DNA from 2 places in the Alloalcanivorax sp. genome. Region 1 is predicted to be linked to the other one. Evidence: predicted binding sites of a transcription regulator. Region 1 holds the regulator's gene; the other holds the start of a gene.

Region 1 (9,284 bases):
GTAATGATACGCGAGGGCGCGGTGGCTTGTCATTGTGAGGGCCGGCCATCCGGCGGCCGGCGCTCCGGGGGCCGGCCATCCAGGGGCCGGCCGCCCGGCGGCGGGGTCAGGCGCCGCTGCCGGTCTCCACGTCCACTTTCTCTTCCAGGTCGGCGCTTTCCGCGGACCAGCTGTCGATCACCTTGTCCAGGTCACCGAGCTGCTGCATGGACTGGGCGAACTGGGCCCGGTACACGTCGCGCAGGTCCAGGCCGTTGACGTACACATTGACCACCTTCCACTGGTCATCGGACTGGAACAGGGTGAAGAACACCGGAATCACCTTGCCGTCGTTGGTGGTGCCTTCCAGCCGCACCCGGGCGTAGTTGCCCTTGCGGTCTTCCTCGCGCATCGGCAGCACGCGGATCTCCTGGCCCTGGTAAAGGGTCACGCCGGAGGCGTAGGTGTTGATCAGGCTGTTCTTGAACACTTCCAGGAACTCGTACTTCTGGTCCCGGCTGGCCTGGTCGAAGTGCTCGCCCATCACCATGCGGGTGATGCGCTTGAAATCCACCAGCGGCACCAGCTCCTCGCGGACCAGCTCACGGGCGTAGCTTTCGTCCTTTTCCAGCCGCTCGCGCTCGGCGTCGATACGGCTGGTCATCCGCTCCACGGTCTCCTGGACCAGATCGCGGGGGTCCTGGGCGGCCTGGGCGAAGCCCGCCGAGACCAGCATAAGCAGCGCCAGCGTGGCCGCGAAGCCTTGTTTGAAGATCATACGTCACTCCCTGTCGTGTCTGAGGATGCTAGTTTTTACGGCGTTCACTCCGAACTGTCCAGCCAAGGCCTCTACGAAGCACTTTTTGTGCGAGCGGGCCCAGCCCGCTCCCACAATCAATTGGAACATCCGAACGCTTAAGGGTTCCAAGGGCAGTCAGCGGCGCTTCGGCCAGTGTATAATCTCCGCCAGCGAGGAGACACGAATCATTATGAGTCATAACCACATCGCCACCGCCCGCCGTGTTCTGGACGTGGAAGCGCGCGCCGTGGCCGCGCTCGGCGAGCGCGTCAGCGACACCTTCGAGCAGGCCTGCGAGCTGCTGCTGGCCTGCAAGGGCCGGGTGATCGTGACCGGCATGGGCAAAAGCGGCCATATCGGCAGCAAGCTGGCGGCCACCCTGGCGAGCACCGGCACCCCGTCGTTCTTCGTCCACCCCGGCGAGGCGTCCCACGGGGACCTGGGCATGATCACCACCGAGGACGCGGTGCTGGCGCTGTCCAATTCCGGCGAAACCGGCGAAATCCTCACCATTATTCCGGTGATCAAGCGCAAGGGCGCGGTGCTGATCAGCATGACCGGCCGCCCCTCTTCGTCCCTGGCGCAGCTCTCCGACGTGCATCTCGACGTGGGCGTGGAAGAAGAGGCCTGCCCGCACAACCTGGCGCCCACCACCTCCACCACCGCCGCGCTGGCCATGGGCGACGCCCTTGCCATCGCCCTGCTCGAGGCGCGCGGCTTCACCGCCGAGGACTTCGCCCTCAGCCATCCGGGCGGCAGCCTGGGCCGGCGCCTGCTGCTCAAGGTCGACGACATCATGCACGCGGAAGAGCGCCTGCCCCGGGTCAACCGCGACGCCAGCCTGTCCGACGCCCTGCTGGAAATGACCCGCAAGGGCCTGGGCATGACCACCGTGGTGGACGACGACGGCCGCCTGATCGGCATCTTCACCGACGGCGATTTGCGCCGCACCCTGGAAAAGGGCCTGGATATCCGCCAGGCCGGCATCGCCGACGTGATGTCGCCGCGCCCGGTGACCATGCCGCCCGGGCACCTGGCCGCCGAGGCCCTGCAAATCATGGAGACGCGCAAGATCAACGGCCTGGTGGTGTGTGACGCCGACCAGCGCCCGGTGGGCGCCCTCAACACCCAGGACCTGCTGCGCGCGGGGGTGATGTAGTGACCTTGCTGGTGTCCAGCGCCGACGCGCGCAACCTGAAACTGATGGCCTTCGACGTGGACGGCGTGCTCACCGACGGCCGCCTCTATTACGGCCCCGACGGCGAAGCGCTCAAGGTGTTCAACACCCTGGACGGTCACGGCCTCAAGAAACTGGCCGCCAGCGGCGTCACCCTGGCGCTGATCACCGGCCGCGACACGCCCATGGTGGCCCGCCGCGCCGCCGAGCTGGGCATTCAGCACGTGATCCAGGGCCGCGAGGACAAGGGCGTGGCGCTGGCCGACCTGGCCGCCTCGCTGGGCGTGACCGCCCGCGAAACCGGCTACGCCGGCGACGATGAACCGGACGTGCCGGCCCTGCAGTGGGCGCAGATCGCCTTCGCACCGTCCAGCGGCCACGACTGCGCGCGGGCGGCGGCCGACCACGTGACCCGCGCCCGAGGCGGCGAAGGCGCGGTGCGCGAAATCTGCGACGCCCTTCTCGAACACCGGGGTGACGCGTGAAACGGCAGGGCCTGCTTAGCGCCTCCGGCATCCTGCTGCTGGGCTTGATCGTGCTGATGACCCTGCACGAGTGGGACAACCCTCTGGAAGAGGACCGCGAGGCGTTTCTCAACGCGCCGATGATCATCGCCGACCGGATCGTCGCCAAAGCCTACGACGAAGAGGACGGCCGGGTGCAGTACCGCCTGGTGGCGGATCACTTGGAGCAGTACGAACGGGACGCGCTCACCACCCTCACTGAACCGGTGTTGCGCATGGACAACAGCAACGGCCTGTGGACGATCCAGTCCCGCCGTGGTGAAGTGCGCGACAACGGTGACCTGATTGTCTTCACGGACCAGGTGGAAGCGCGCAGCGAAAGCAACGGCGTCACCCTGGACACCGAGGAACTGCAGTACCACAACGACACTAACCGCGTGGTCTCCCCCGGCGAGCTCGCCATGCGCCACCGCGACGGCCGCACCCGCGCCGGCGCCATGGAAAGCGATCTGACCAGCGGCGAAATGACACTCAAGCAAGGAGTGGTAAGTGAATTCACAGGCAGCACGGAATAGGTCCGCCCTGGGCAAGGCTCTGCTGGCTCTGGCGTTGACCGCGCTGACCGCCGGCGCCGCCGCCCAGCAGCCCACCGGCCCGGTGGAGGTGAGCGCCGATGAGGCCACCTTCGAACAGAGCGCCGGCACCGGCGTGTATCGCGGCAACGCCGAGCTGATCCAGGGCAAGCGGCGCCTGAACGCGGATGTGATCCGCCTGTTCACCGAGAACAATGAACTGATGCGGGTGGAAGCCACCGGGTCGCCGGTGCGCATGGTGGAAGGCAAGGAATTGAACGCCCGCGCCGACAAGCTGGTCTACGACCTGGCGCAGCGCAGCCTGGTGCTCACCGGCAACGCCCGCGTCACCCACCAGGGCAACACCTTCGAAGGCGCCAAGGTGGAGTACAACCTGGATTCGCGCCGCGTGGACGCCAGCAGCGAAGGCGACAAGCGGGTCCGTCTGGTGATCCCGGCCAAGAACGCCGAGCAAGCCAGCGAGGACGCCGAGCCGGAGGAGCAGGACAACGGCGAACCGGCCCAGGACGCCCCGGCCGCGCAACCCGACAATGCGGAGACCCCCTGAGATGGCACATCTGAGCGCCCATAACCTGGCCAAGAGCTACAAGAGCACCCGCGTCATCGAGGACGTCTCCCTGGAAGTGGAAGCCGGCCAGATCGTCGGTCTGCTGGGCCCCAACGGCGCCGGCAAGACCACCTGCTTCTATATGATCGTGGGCCTGGTGGCCGCCGACGCCGGCCGCATCGAGATCAACGGCAACGACATCACCCACCTGCCCATGCACGGCCGGGCCAAACGCGGCATCGGCTACCTGCCCCAGGAGGCGAGCATCTTCCGCCGCCTCACCGTGGAGCAGAACATCATGGCGATCCTGGAAACGCGCAAGAGCCTCAGCAAGGCGGAGCGCAAGGAGCAGCTGGAGAAACTGCTGCAGGAATTCCACATCGACCATATCCGCGACAGCATGGGCATGAGCCTGTCCGGCGGCGAGCGGCGGCGCGCGGAGATCGCCCGCGGTCTGGCCACGGACCCGGACTTTATTCTGCTCGATGAGCCCTTCGCCGGGGTCGACCCGATCTCCGTGAACGACATCAAGAGCATCATCCGCCATCTCAAGGACCGCGGCATCGGCGTGCTGATCACCGACCACAACGTCCGCGAGACCCTGGATATCTGCGACACCGCCTATATCGTCAGCACCGGCCATATCATCGCCGACGGCGACGCCGACACCATTCTCGGCAACCAGCAGGTGCGCGACGTCTACCTGGGCGCCGATTTCCGGCTCTAGTGGCGACAAAAGCGGCGGCGGGCGCCGCCGCGCCTTGCGCACCGCCCAAACCCTTGCATATAGTGGACGCCTTCCCGCCGCATCGCCCTACACCCTTCCGCCGGACAACACAATAGCTGGCATGATTATTGCTTAATTTCGATTGATGCTGCTATGCTCCAACCCTCGGGATCGAGCAACCAGACACGCAGCATGAAACCCTCCTTACAGCTTCAAATCGGCCAGCAGCTGACCATGACGCCCCAGCTGCAGCAGGCAATCCGCCTGCTGCAGCTGTCGACGCTGGACCTGCGCCTGGAGATCCAGCAGGCGGTGGAGACCAACCCACTGCTGGAAATTGAGGAAGGCGCCGAGGATTTCAGCGCCGATGACGGCGAGTACGACGCCGACGCGGACCTGGACGTGGAGCGCAGCGACGCCCTGGAAGACCTGGTGGACGGCCCGGTGGAGACCGACAGCGACTGGGACGACCTCTACGTGGGCCAGAGCAGCCCCGGCGGCGAAAGCGAGGACGCCGACGCCTGGCAGCAGCGCCACGCCAACCCGGACACCCTGATCAGCCACATGGAGTGGCAGCTCAACCTGACGCCGATGAGCGACCGGGACCGGGTGATCGCGCAGATCATCATTGAAGCCCTGGACGAGCGCGGCTTCGTCACCGTGCCCCTGGAAGACCTGGTCACCACCGCCCATAACGAAATCGCCGACCCGGACGACCCGGTGGAAGACGATGAAGTGGTGGCGGTGCTGCACCGGCTGCAACAGTTTGACCCGGTCGGCGTGGCCAGCCACGACCTGGCCGAGTGCCTGGGCGTGCAGCTGGCCCAGCTGCCCGAGGACACTCCGCATCTGGACCACGCCCGCGCGGTGCTGGCGCACCAGACGCTGCTGGAAAAACACGATTACGCCGGCCTGCGGCGCGCCCTGGGCGCCACCGAGGAGGCCCTGCTCGCGGCCATGGCCCTGCTGCGCGGCCTGGACCCGGCCCCGGGCCAGCAGATCGGCGGCGAGAGCGCCGATTACGCAGTCCCCGACGTGGTGGTCAGCGCCCACAAGGGCGGCTGGCGGGTGGCGCTCAACGAGGCGGTGCTGCCGCGCGTCAACCTCCACGCCCAGTACGCCCAGATGGCCCGCCAGGTCGGCGGCGAGGACGGCCAGTACCTGCGTAACTGCATGCAGGAGGCCAAATGGTTCCTGAAAAGCCTGCAAAGCCGCCACGACACCCTGCTGAAAGTGGCCAGCCGCATCGTCGAGGTGCAGCAGGACTTCTTCAACTACGGTGAAGAGGCGATGAAACCGCTGGTCCTGGCGGACATCGCCGAGGCCGTGGGCATGCACGAGTCCACCATCAGTCGGGTCACCAACCAGAAATTCATGCTCACGCCCAAGGGCGTGTTCGAGCTGAAATATTTCTTCTCAAGTCACGTCGACACGGACGGCGGCGGTGAGTGTTCCTCCACCGCCATTCGTGCCATCATTAAGAAGCTGGTCGCCGCCGAGAGTCCTCGCAAGCCGCTCAGCGACAACAAGCTGGCGAGCTTGCTGAATGATCAGGGGATCAAGGTGGCGCGCCGCACGGTCGCCAAATATCGCGAGGCGATGCGCATCCCGTCCTCGAGCGCCCGCAAGCGTTTGGTGTAGGCGCGCGGAGGATGGGTCTTAACGAGGTATAGGAGCCAGCCATGCAAATAAACATCAGTGGTCACCACCTGGATATCACCGACGCCCTGCGTGACTATGTGGACGAAAAGTTCGCCAAACTGGAGCGCCATTTCGATCAGATCACCAGCATTCAGGTGATCCTGTCTCCGGAGCCCAAATCCCACAAGGCCGAATCCACCATCCACATCTCCGGCGCCGACGTGTTCGCCACCGCCCACGCGGACGACATGTACGCGGCCATTGATGCGCTGACCAACAAGCTGGACCGGCAAATCCTCAAACACAAAGAGAAGACGGTGGACCGTAAACACGGTCATTAACCCTATGCGAGTACGTGAATTGCTCAGCGAAGACCGCACCTATAACGACGTGTCGGTCACCAGTAAAAAACGGTTGCTCGATCAGATCGCCCAGCTGGCCGCGGCCAGCTGCGGCGGCCTCAACGAGCAGGAAGTGTTCGACGCCCTGGTGGCCCGGGAAAAACTCGGGTCCACCGGCATCGGCGAGGGCATCGCCATTCCCCACTGCCGGCTGGGCCACTGCGAGGGCGCGGTGGGCCTGCTGTTGAAGCTGGAAGACGCGGTGGACTTCGACGCCGTCGACGGGCGCCCGGTGGATCTGGTGTTCGTGCTGCTGGTGCCGGAGCAGAACCCGGAACAGCACCTCAAGACACTCAGCCACCTGGCCAGCCTGTTCAACGACGATGACTACCGCAGCGACCTGCGACGGGCCCACAGCAACCAGCAGTTGTTCCAGGTGGCGGTGGAATCGGAAGCGGAACTACGCCTCGCGTCCTAGCCCTTACCGGTTGCCCCCTTATGAAGCTCACCATTCTCAGCGGCCGCTCCGGGTCGGGTAAAACCACCGCCCTGCAGGCCCTGGAGGACCACGGTTACTATTGCGTGGACAATCTGCCCCTGGGGCTGTTGCCCACCCTCACGGAACAGCTCGACACCGAGGAACACGCCCCCGAGCGGGTGGCGGTGGGCGTGGACGCGCGCAACCTGCCCCGCCAGCTGCTGGCGTTCAAAAGCATCATCAAGGCACTGAAAAACCAGCAGGTGGAGACCGAGGTGATCTTCCTCGACGCCGACCCGGGCACCCTGCTGGAGCGCTTCAGCGCCACCCGCCGCCGCCACCCGCTCAGCGACGACGACCGCACCCTGGCCGACGCGATTGAGTACGAAGCGCACCTGCTGGCCGACATCCGCATGCTCGCCGATCTGGTGATCGACACCAGCAGCCTGGACGTGCACACGCTGCGCAACCTGATCCGGCAAAGGGTGGCCCGCCGCGACGTCAATCTGTCGCTGCTGATCGAATCCTTCGGCTATAAAAACGGCCTGCCCCGCGACGCCGACCTGGTGTTCGACGTGCGCGCCCTGCCCAACCCGCACTGGCACAACGAGCTGCGGCCGCTGACCGGTCGCGACGAGCGCATCGCCGAATTCCTGCGCGGGCACCCGGAGAGCGAGCTGATGCTGGAAGACATTTTCCACTTTCTGAACCGCTGGCTGCCCACCTACGCGGCCAACGACCGCAGCTATGTGACGGTGGCCGTGGGCTGCACCGGCGGCCGTCACCGTTCGGTCTATATCACCGAGCAGCTGGCCCACCGGCTGCGTAACCAGGGCGTGCCCTTGCACGTTCGCCACCGGGAGCTGGATGGATGATTGAACAGGACCTGGCCATCACCAACAAGCTGGGCCTGCACGCACGCGCCGCCGCCAAGGTGGTCAGCGTGGCTTCGCGCTACAGCTGCAGTATTCAGGTGATTCACGGAGAACGCCGCATCGACGCCAAGAGCATCATGGGGCTGCTCACGCTGGGCGCCGCCAAAGGCACCACCCTGCGGGTGTGCGTGGACGGCGAGGACGAACAACCGGCCATGGACGAACTCACCGATCTGTTCCAGCGCAAGTTCGACGAAGGCGAGTAGGCCGCTTTTTTAAAGCTTTGATCCTCCGGTAATGCGCGGTGGTGTAAACTGGCGCGCCTAAGGAGGGAACCATGACCGCAGAACAAACCCGCCACCGCCGAAATCTGAAAACGGTCAACCGTGCCCTGGCCAGCGGCACCTTTTCGGAAGTGCGGCAGGTGCTCAACAACCTGCCCGGCGCCGAAGCCGCGCACCTGATCGAGTCCTCCCCGCCCCGCGAACGCGAAATCCTCTGGCAGCTGCTCAACCAGGAGCAGGAAACCGAGGTGCTGCAGTATCTCGGCGAGGAAGTGCGCGTGGAGCTGCTGCGCGACCTGCCCACCGAAGAGCTGGTGGAGCTGATCGAGGACCTCGACACCGACGATCTGGCCGACCTCCTTCAAGAACTGCCGGAACAGGTCACCAGCCGCGTGCTGGCCGGCCTGGACGCGCAGAACCGGGAACGCCTGGAACAGGTGATGAACTACCCGGAGGACACCGCCGGCGGCCTGATGAACACGGACGTGATCACGGTGCGCCCGGAGATCACCTTCAGCGTGGTGCAGCGCTATCTGCGACGCCTGGGCGATATCCCCAAGACCACCGACAACCTGCTGGTGGTCAACCGCAAGAACCAGTTCGTCGGCGTGCTGCCGCTGACCCGCGTGCTGATATCCGACCCCGGCACCTCGGTGCGCGAAGCGATGATCACCGATGTAGAAGCGATCCCCGCCACCCAGGACGCCCACGAAGTGGCCAAGCTGTTCGAACGGCTGGACCTGGTGACCGCCCCGGTGGTGGACGACAACGGCATGCTGGTGGGCCGGATCACCATTGACGACGTGGTCGACGTGATCATGGAAGAAGCCGAGCACTCGCTGATGGGCATGGCCGGCCTGGACGAGGACGAAGACACCTTCGGCTCGGTCTGGCACACGGTGCGCCGCCGGGCGCTGTGGCTGGGCATCAACCTGCTCACCGCCCTGGCCGCCTCGGCGGTGATCAGCCTGTTCGAGGATACCCTGGAGAAAGTGGTGGCCCTGGCGGTGCTGATGCCGATCGTCGCCAGCATGGGCGGCATCGCCGGCAGCCAGACCCTGACCCTGGTGATCCGCGCCATGGCGCTGGGACAGGTGCAGGCGGGCAACACCCGCTATCTGCTCACCAAGGAACTGGCGGTGGGCGCGCTCAACGGCCTGCTCTGGGCGCTGGTGATCGGCGCCACCGCCGCGCTCTGGTTCGACGACCCGAGCCTGGGCGTGATCATCGGCTGCGCCATGATCCTCAACCTGGTGGTGGCCGCCGGCGCCGGCGCCCTGATCCCGATGGTGATGAAACGGATGGGCATCGACCCGGCCCTGGCCGGGTCGGTGGTGCTGACCACCGTCACCGACATCGTCGGCTTCATGGCCTTCCTC
Region 2 (9,284 bases), on a different contig from region 1:
GGTCTGGCAGCCGCTGGTGTACTTCGTGTTCACCTTCCCCGGCGTGTTGTTGGTGCTGGCGGCGGTGATGGTGCTGATGGGCCATTACCGGGGTTATCGCCTGGCGGAGCTGATGCGCTTCCGGGCGATGACCGATGAAGGTGGCCGCTGATGTTCGGAATCCGCACCTGGAGGGCCCTGCGCCGCCGTGGCGTGATGGGCATCAACCAGCGCAACGGCGACTATGTGCTGGCCTACAACGACCGGCGCCTGTACCCGCTGGTGGACGACAAGATCCGCACCAAGAAGCTGGCCCTGGACGCCGGCATCCAGGTGCCGGACATGTACGGGATCATTGATACCGAGCAGGGCATCAGCAAGCTCCAGCACATCGTCGAGACCCACGGTGACTTCGTGATCAAGCCGGCCCAGGGTGCCGGCGGCGACGGCATCATGGTGATCTCGGACCGCTTCGAGGGCTACTACCGCGGCGCCTCCGGCCGCATGATCAGCCCCGAGGAGCTGGAGTTTCATATCTCCGGGATCATCTCCGGCATCTATTCCCTGGGCGGCCACCGCGACCGCGCCCTGATCGAGTACCGGGTGCGCTCCACCGACCTGTTCGACCGCATCAGCATCGGCGGCGTGCCGGACGTGCGCATCATCGTGCTCAAGGGCTACCCGGTGGCGGCCATGCTGCGCCTGCCCACTCGACAGTCCGACGGCAAGGCCAACCTGCACCAGGGCGCCATCGGCGTGGGCGTGGACATCGCCACCGGCGTTACCCTGAGCGGCACCTGGCACAACCTGAAGATCGACCGGCACCCGGACACCGCCCATCCGGTGGCCGGCGTGCAGATTCCCGACTGGGAAGCCTGCCTGGAGCTGGCGGCGCGCTGCTATGAGCTCACCGGCCTGGGTTATCTGGGCGTGGACCTGGTAATGGACAAGCACAAGGGCCCGTTGATGCTGGAGCTCAACGCCCGGCCCGGGCTGAACATTCAGATCGCCAACGACGACGGCCTGCTGCGCCGCTGCCGCATCGTCGAGGATCATCTCGACGGCCTGGACTGGAAGCTGGAGCCGGTGGCCCGCCGGCTGACGCTCGCCAAGCGCGAGTTCGCCGTGGCCCGCCTGCCGGAAGCCCCCGCAGCGCCCTGACCCCGGCGCTTCGTCAACAAAGCGTGATTTGCTATACTCTGCCGCCCGTTTCCGACCATCTCCTTTAAAACAGGGCGAGTATTGTTATGTCCGAGGCAGTCGCACCCGTCACCCGGCCCAGCGCCGACCCGCTCCAGCGCCGCGCCATCGCGCTGGTGTCCGGCGGGCTGGACTCCATGCTGGCGGTAAAAGTGATGCAGGAGCAGGGCATTCACGTGGAAGGGGTGAACTTCTTCACCGGCTTCTGCGTGGAGGGCCACACCCACGCGATCCGCAAGAAAGACAAGGACAAGAACAAGCGCAACAACGCCCTCTGGGTGGCCGAGGAGCTGGGCATCAAGCTGCACATCATTGATATCTCCGAGGAGTACAAGGATGTGGTGCTCAACCCCAAGCACGGCTACGGCGCCCATCTGAACCCCTGCCTGGACTGCAAGATCTTCATGGTCAACCAGGCCACCTTGATGCTGAACAAGGCCCGTGAGCTGGCCGGCGAGAAGGGCTTCGACTTCATCATCACCGGCGAGGTGGTGGGCCAGCGGCCCAAGAGCCAGCGCAAGGAAACCATGCCCATTATCAGCAGCGAGTCCGGCGCCGACGACCGCCTGCTGCGCCCGCTCAGCGCGCTCAACCTGCCCGAGACTTTGCCCGAGCGCGAGGGCTGGGTGGACCGCTCGCGGCTGCACGATTTCTCCGGCCGCAACCGCAAGCCACAGATCGAGCTGGCCCGGCGTTTCGGCCTGGAGGACTACGCCCAGCCCTCCGGCGGCTGCTGCTTCCTGACCGACGAATCCTATTCCCGCAAGCTGGCCGACCTGTGGCAGGCCCGCAACGAGCGCCGCTACGAGCTGGACGACATCATGCTGCTGAAAGTGGGCCGGCATATCCGCCCGCAGCCGCACCTGAAGCTGATCATCAGCCGCGAGGAAGGCGAGAACCGCTTCCTGGAAGGCTACCGCTACCAGTTCACCAGCCTCACCACGGTCAGTTGCCCCGGCCCGCTGGCGCTGGTGGACGGACGCTTCGAATCGGAAGCGGAGCTGGAGCAGGCCGCCGCCATCGTGGCGCGCTACTCCAAGGGCCGCGGCGACGACACCGTCACCGTGGAGGTCAAGGACCCGGGCGGCGTTGCCCGCGAGGTGCGCATCGCGCCGGCACGGCCCGAAGACATCCCGAAAACCTGGCTGGTGGCCTGACCGCGATGACCGACGAAACCCTTCACGAACTGGATGTGCGCCGCCAGCTGTGCCCCATTCCAGTGATCAAGACCCAGAACAAGGTCGCCGAACTGGCGCAGGGGGAGGTGCTGAGGGTAACCTGCACGGACCCGGGGGCGCTCAACGACATTCCCGCCTGGTGCCGAATCAATGGCCACGAGGTGCTGGCCACGGAGGAGGGCGACCTGGAGGTGGTGATCACCCTGCGGGTTGGTGAACCTTCCGTTGCACTCTAGTGGTGCACAAATACCAAGAAAGCACCGTTTCGGTGCATGATATCCGGATACAGGCGCGCTGATCGGGCTCAATACAAGCTGCTGCGCCAAAAAAGGGCTGGCACAGTATTTGCTGACCTATTGGCATGCAGGCCCCGGTGGCCGAGAATAACGGCTCTTCGCGTGCCCGCTCCGGCGGAGGCGAGTAGCCAGACACATACCCGTTCCAGGAGGACGCTCAACAATGTCTGAAAAGACGCTGAAACTGATTAAAGATAACGACGTGAAGTGGGTGGATCTGCGTTTTACCGACAGCCATGGTAAAGAGCAGCACGTGACCCTTCCCGTCGGCGAAATCGACGACGACTTCTTCCAGGACGGCAAGATGTTCGATGGTTCCTCCATCGCCGGTTGGAAAGGCATCAACGAATCCGACATGATTCTGCTGCCCGAAGACGAAACCGCCGTTCTCGACCCGTTCACCGACGTGGCCACGCTGAACCTGCGTTGCAACATCGTTGAGCCGACCACCATGCAGGGTTACGAGCGTGATCCGCGCTCCGTGGCGCTGCGCGCCGAGGAATACCTGAAGTCCACCGGTATCGCCGACACCGCTCTGTTCGGCCCGGAGCCGGAATTCTTCGTGTTCGATTCGGTACAGTGGAAGTCCGACATGTCCGGCGCCATGTACAACATCTACTCCGAAGAAGCGGCCTGGGTGTCCGCCGATGAGTTCGAGAAGAACAACATCGGTCACCGTCCCGGCGTCAAAGGCGGCTACTTCCCGGTACCCCCGGTGGACAGCCTGCACGACCTGCGTGGCGCCATGTGTTCCGCCATGGAGCAGATGGGCCTGGAAATCGAAGTGCATCACCACGAAGTGGGCACCGCGGGCCAGTGCGAGATCGGTGTGGGCGCCAACACCCTCACCAAGAAAGCCGACGAAGTGCAGATCCTCAAGTACTGCGTGCACAACGTGGCCCACGCCTACGGCAAGACCGCCACTTTCATGCCCAAGCCGCTGATCGGTGATAACGGTTCCGGTATGCACGTGCACATGTCCCTGGCCAAAGACGGCAAGAACCTGTTCGCCGGTGACGAGTACGCGGGCCTGTCCGAAGAAGCGCTGTTCTACATCGGTGGCGTGATCAAGCACGCACGCGCCCTGAACGCCTTCACCAACGGTTCCACCAACTCCTACAAGCGTCTGGTGCCCGGCTTCGAAGCCCCGGTAATGCTGGCGTACTCCGCCCGTAACCGTTCCGCTTCCATCCGCATTCCGTGGGTGAGCAACCCGAAAGCGCGTCGTATCGAGACCCGCTTCCCGGATCCGTCCGCCAACCCGTACCTGTGCTTCGCGGCACTGATGATGGCCGGCCTGGACGGCATCAAGAACAAGATCCACCCGGGCGACGCCATGGACAAGGATCTCTACGATCTGCCGGCGGAAGAAGCCAAGGACATCCCCACCGTGGCGCACACTCTGACCATGGCGCTGGATGCTCTGGAAGCCGATCACGAGTTCCTGACCCAGGGCGACGTGTTCACCAAGGACATGCTGGAAGGCTACATCGAGCTCAAGCGCAGCGAAGTGGAGCGTCTGAACATGACCCCGCATCCGGTCGAGTTCGACATGTACTACAGCTGCTAAGCCTCATGGCGACCGCAGTCCCCGAAAAGCCCGGCCTTCGCGCCGGGCTTTTTTTGTTTGTGCGAGCGGGCCATGCCCGCGAAAGGGTGGCTTTTCAGCCACCCGGCGGGATACCAGAGCCCCTCTGGCCGCAGTACAAAGAACCTCTCTGGTATCCTGCCGGCCGGCGTTGCCGGCCTTTCGCTTGCAAGCAAGCTCCTACAAGCCGGGCTCTTAGAGGTGTCGCGATGGATTTTGCGGGCCGGGCCCTTTTTTTGCGGGTACCCCGGAGTCAGAATCAAGGTCAGACCCAACAAGGATGAGACCAATGAAAATCTGGTGGCCCCTATTACTGTGCGTCATGCCACTGCTGGCCGGCGCGCAAACAGAGAATGTCGACCGCCCCGATGAAGCCGGCGGCTCGAAAGGCATCTACCGCACCGTGGACGCCGACGGCAACGTGGTGTTCACCGACAACCCGCCGGACAAGAAGCGCGCCGAGGAAGTGAAAGTGGGCCCCACCAACACCATGGACAGCCCGCCGGTGGAGCGGCGCGCCGCATCCCGGGGCGATGCGCCGCCGGAACCACCGGAGCCGCCGGATACGGGCTATGAGGCGGTGTCGATCACCGCGCCGGACGCCGGCGCCAACCTGCGCCTTCCCCAGGACAACCCGATCCAGGTTCAGGTATCGCTGTCGCCGTCGCTGAAAAGCGGGCACCGGCTGGTGATTCTCGACAACGGCACGCCGCTTGAGGGCAACGCCATGGACTTTCCCAATCCCGGCGAGCACACCCTGGTGGTGCAGGTGCGTGACGGCGACGGCACAGTGCTGATCGAGTCCGAGCCGGTGCTGTTCTACGTGATGCGTACCACCGCCGATAGCGGCGGCGGCCAGGGCCAGGGCAAAGGCTCCGCCTTTCCCACCTTCGGTGGCCGGGCCGAACGTGGCGGCTCCGCCACCACCGGCAGCGGCGCCGACCGGGGCGCCGGCGCGGAGCGTGGCGGCGGTGCCGCGGTGGGCGGCAGTGCCCAGCGCGTTATCCGCCCCTCCGACGACTGAACCCTTCTGCACCAAAAGTGTGCACCCTCCCGCCATACCTCCTAGACTGCACCGTGAAGGACACGTCCTCTACCCGCCTGCTGCCCTGTGAAGGCGCTCTCACGGGTGGCCTGATAATTGCTTATGCCCTGTTATGGCCCGAACTATGACGACAGACACGGTGCTGCAAAAACGGCTGCTGGATCATCTCCGTACCGCGGTAATGATGCTCGACGGCGACCTGCGCGTGCGCTACCTCAATCCGGCGGCGGAAATGCTGCTGGCCACCAGTGCCTCTCGAATAATCGGGCAGCGGTTGCCGGAGTACTTTTTCGATGACGAGGACGCGCGGGGTGCCCTGCAACAGTGCATGGACGAGGGGCACCCGTTCACCCGCCGCGAAGCCCGGCTCAACGTGGCGCCGGGGCAGCAGGCGATGGTCGATTACAGCGTCAGCCCGATCCATGAGCGTGGCCAGAACATGGCGCTGCTGGTGGAGATGCAGTCCCTTGACCGGCTGCTGCGTATTACCCGGGAAGAGGGGCTGATGCACGCACACCAGGCCACCCGCGCGCTGGTGCGGGGCGTCGCCCATGAGATCAAGAACCCCCTGGGCGGTATCCGCGGCGCCGCCCAGCTGCTCGAGCGGGCGCTGCCGGATCCGGAACTGGCGGAATACACCCGGGTGATCATCGACGAGGCGGACCGCCTGCGCTCGGTGGCGGACCGGATGCTGGGCCCGCGTAAGCCGCCGGCGTTCGCGCCGGTCAATATTCACGAATGCCTGGAGCATGTGCGGCAGTTGTTGCTGGCGGAGTACCCGGAAGGGGTGCTGCTGCGCCGCGATTACGACGTCAGCCTGCCGGAAGTGATCGCCGACCGGGACCAGCTGATTCAGGTGCTCCTGAACCTGATGCGCAACGCCATGCAGGCGTTGCTGGAAGCCGGCACCGAGGACGCCCGCGTGGTGATGCGCACCCGCGCGCTGCGCCAGTTCACCATCGGCGTGCAGCGCCACCGGCTGGTGCTGCGGGTGGACATCGAAGACAACGGCCCGGGGATCTCCCAGGAGCTCCAGGAAACGATTTTTTATCCCATGGTCAGCGGCCGGGCCAACGGCTCGGGGCTGGGGCTGTCCATCGCCCAGTCGATCATCAGCCAGCACCAAGGTCTGATTGAGTGCGACAGCGAGCCCGGGCGCACCTGCTTCAGCCTGCTGCTGCCCATGGAACCGGTGGATACAACGGAGAGCAAAGGATCATGACCGCAACCATTTGGGTGATCGACGACGACCGCTCCATTCGCTGGGTGCTGGAAAAGGCGCTCGGCCAGGAAGGCTACCAGCCGGTATGTTTTGAAGACGCCGACGAGGCCCTCAACCGCCTCGACGAGGGCGGCGCCGAGCCCGACGTGCTGATTTCCGATGTGCGCATGCCGGGCACCGACGGCCTGCGCATGCTCAAGATCCTGCAGCGCAAGAACCCCAATCTGCCGGTGATCATCATGACCGCCCATTCCGACCTGGACTCGGCGGTGGCGTCCTACCAGGGCGGGGCGTTCGAATACCTGCCCAAGCCGTTCGACGTGGACGAGGCGGTGGCACTGGTCAAGCGGGCGATCAAGCACCGCAAGGAGAACGACGAGGAGTTCGTGGCGCCGGCGGCGGAAACGCCCACCGAGATCATCGGCGAGGCGCCAGCCATGCAGGAGGTGTTCCGCGCCATCGGCCGGCTCAGCCACTCCAACGTCACGGTGCTGATCAACGGCCAGTCGGGCACCGGCAAGGAGCTGGTGGCCCGGGCCCTGCACCGCCACTCCATGCGCCGCGAGAAGAACTTCGTGGCGCTGAATATGGCGGCGATCCCCAAGGACCTGATCGAATCGGAACTGTTCGGCCACGAGAAGGGCGCTTTCACCGGCGCCAACAGCCAGCGGGTCGGGCGTTTCGAGCAGTCCAACGGCGGCACCCTGTTTCTCGATGAAATCGGCGATATGCCGCTGGAGGCCCAGACCCGTTTGCTGCGCGTGCTGCAGGAGAATGAGTTCTACCGGGTGGGTGGCACCACGCCGATCCATGTGGACGTGCGCATCATCGCCGCCACCCACCAGGACCTGGAAAAACTGGTGCGCGACGGCGACTTCCGGGAGGACCTGTTCCACCGCCTCAATGTGATCCGCATTCACATTCCGCGTCTCGCCGAGCGCCGCGAGGACATCCCCGCCTTGGCCGGCTATTTTCTCCAGCACGCCGCCCAGGAACTGGGGGTCGACCCCAAGGTGCTGCACAAGGACACCGAAAAATATCTCGCCGCCATGCCCTGGCCGGGCAACGTGCGGCAGCTGGAAAACACCTGCCGCTGGCTGACGGTGATGGCCTCGGGCAGGGAAGTGCTGGTCGACGACCTGCCGCCTGAGCTGCGCCAGAGCGGCAGCAAGCCCACGGAAACCGGTGGCGACTGGCTCAAGTCCCTGCGCCACTGGGCCGACCGGGCCCTGGCCCGTGGCGACCGCGGGATTCTCGAGCAGGCGGTGCCGGAGTTCGAGCGCACCATGATCGAGGTGGCCCTGCAGCACACCGGCGGCCGCAAACGGGACGCGGCGGCGCTGCTCGGCTGGGGGCGCAACACCCTTACCCGCAAGATCAAGGAGCTGGACATGGAAGCGGAGTTCAGCGGCGACGACTAGCAGCTCGGATGCCAGTGGCCCATGAGGGCAGGGCCTGTGCGAGCGGGCCCTCTACTCGCTCAACCCCCGCGCCTCCAGATCCACCAACACCCAATCCCCACCCGCTTCGCGCCAACGACTCCGCACCCGGAAACTGTCCGCGTCCTCCGGCAGCGTGGCGCGACCGCCCCACACCAGAGCGTTGAACGTGACCTCCGCCTCGCGCAGCGTCACCGGATCAAGCGCCACGTCCACGTTGAGAAAACTGACCTGGCGCTTGGGGTAGCGCAGGAACACCCCCACCAGACGGCGGCCGGCCGCTTTGCGGTCCAGGTCCCGGTAGCGGAAATCCGCCGCCAGCCGGTCCATCACCGCGCCCACGTCGCCGCCTTCCAGGCCGCTTTCCAGTTCCGCCACGGCCTCGCGCAGGGCCGCTTCCGGCGGCGGCGTCTCGCAGCCGGTGAGCAGCGGTTGCAGGGCCACCAGCAGACAGTATGCTGTCAGCCGAGCCCAGCGGCGGATGTCACCCATGTCATTATTCCCCCCAATCGAGCCCTACCATCGCCAGTACCTGGATGTGGGCGACGACCATTTATTGTATGTGGAGCAGAGCGGCAACCCGGACGGTGAGCCGGTGGTGGCCCTGCACGGCGGCCCCGGCGGCGGCAGCTCGCCGTTGCTGCGGCGGCTGTTCGACCCGCAACGCTACCGCATCGTGGTGTTCGACCAGCGCGGCGCCGGGCGCAGCCGCCCCTACGCCAGCACCGAGCATAACACTCTGCCGGATCTGGTCGCCGACCTGGAGCGCATCCGCGAGCACCTGATGATTCCCCGCTGGCGGGTGGTGCTGGGCGGCTCCTGGGGCGTCACGCTGGCGCTGGCCTACGCCCTGGATTTCCCGTCACGGGTGGCGTCGCTGGTGTTGCGCGGCGTGTTCCTGTGCCGGCAACAGGACATCGACTGGCTCTACACCGACCGGGGCGCGGCGCGCTTTTACCCGGACCTGTGGGCGCGCCTGCTGGAAGCGCTGCCGCCCGGCGAGGGCGACCTGGTCACCCGTTATCACCGCGCCTTGCCGGGGCCGGACGGCGAACGTCTGGCCCGCGAGTGGACGCTCTGGGAAGCGCGTCTGTCGAGCCTGGATCCGCCGCCGGAGATCAACGTCGACCACAACGCCCGCGCCATGGCGCAGCTGGAAACCCATTACTTCGTCAACGGCGGCTTTCTGGAACGCCCGATTCTGCCCCGCGCCGGCGCGCTCACCTGCCCGGTGGAGATCGTGCACGGCCGCTATGACATGGTGTGCCCGCCGGAGCAGGCCTGGCTGCTGCACCAGGCGCTGCCTGACAGCCGGCTCAACTGGGTGCCGGCGGCGG

Evidence for each region. Region 1 encodes sigma-54, which starts transcription at its own class of promoters, with help from an activator protein. Its sites were predicted from a motif close to TGGCACNNNNNTTGCTNT; they were not measured.
Region 2: the regulator sigma-54 is predicted to act here: its motif matches at 5,372-5,389, upstream of glnL (nitrogen regulation protein NR(II)).

What each region holds. Positions count from the first base shown of each region.
Region 1 is NZ_CAXPXK010000100.1:107,589-116,872, reverse strand. Features, by position in the region: gene ACEQZD_RS12830 (phospholipid-binding protein MlaC) at 107-757, opposite strand; gene ACEQZD_RS12825 (KpsF/GutQ family sugar-phosphate isomerase) at 969-1,937, shown strand; gene ACEQZD_RS12820 (HAD family hydrolase) at 1,982-2,440, shown strand; gene lptC (LPS export ABC transporter periplasmic protein LptC) at 2,437-2,994, shown strand; gene lptA (lipopolysaccharide transport periplasmic protein LptA) at 2,969-3,559, shown strand; gene lptB (LPS export ABC transporter ATP-binding protein) at 3,561-4,286, shown strand; gene ACEQZD_RS12800 (RNA polymerase factor sigma-54) at 4,479-5,927, shown strand; gene hpf (ribosome hibernation-promoting factor, HPF/YfiA family) at 5,969-6,268, shown strand; gene ptsN (PTS IIA-like nitrogen regulatory protein PtsN) at 6,273-6,746, shown strand; gene rapZ (RNase adapter RapZ) at 6,767-7,621, shown strand; gene ACEQZD_RS12780 (HPr family phosphocarrier protein) at 7,618-7,887, shown strand; gene mgtE (magnesium transporter) at 7,959-9,284, shown strand, end outside.
Region 2 is NZ_CAXPXK010000017.1:7,720-17,003, forward strand. Features, by position in the region: gene ACEQZD_RS02120 (inactive transglutaminase family protein) at 1-151, shown strand, start outside; gene ACEQZD_RS02125 (alpha-L-glutamate ligase-like protein) at 151-1,140, shown strand; gene ACEQZD_RS02130 (tRNA (5-methylaminomethyl-2-thiouridylate)-methyltransferase) at 1,227-2,336, shown strand; gene ACEQZD_RS02135 (sulfurtransferase TusA family protein) at 2,342-2,593, shown strand; gene glnA (glutamate--ammonia ligase) at 2,817-4,223, shown strand; gene ACEQZD_RS02145 (DUF4124 domain-containing protein) at 4,531-5,265, shown strand; gene glnL (nitrogen regulation protein NR(II)) at 5,411-6,508, shown strand; gene ntrC (nitrogen regulation protein NR(I)) at 6,505-7,929, shown strand; gene ACEQZD_RS02160 (nuclear transport factor 2 family protein) at 7,981-8,439, opposite strand; partial or broken gene pip (prolyl aminopeptidase) at 8,438-9,284, shown strand, end outside.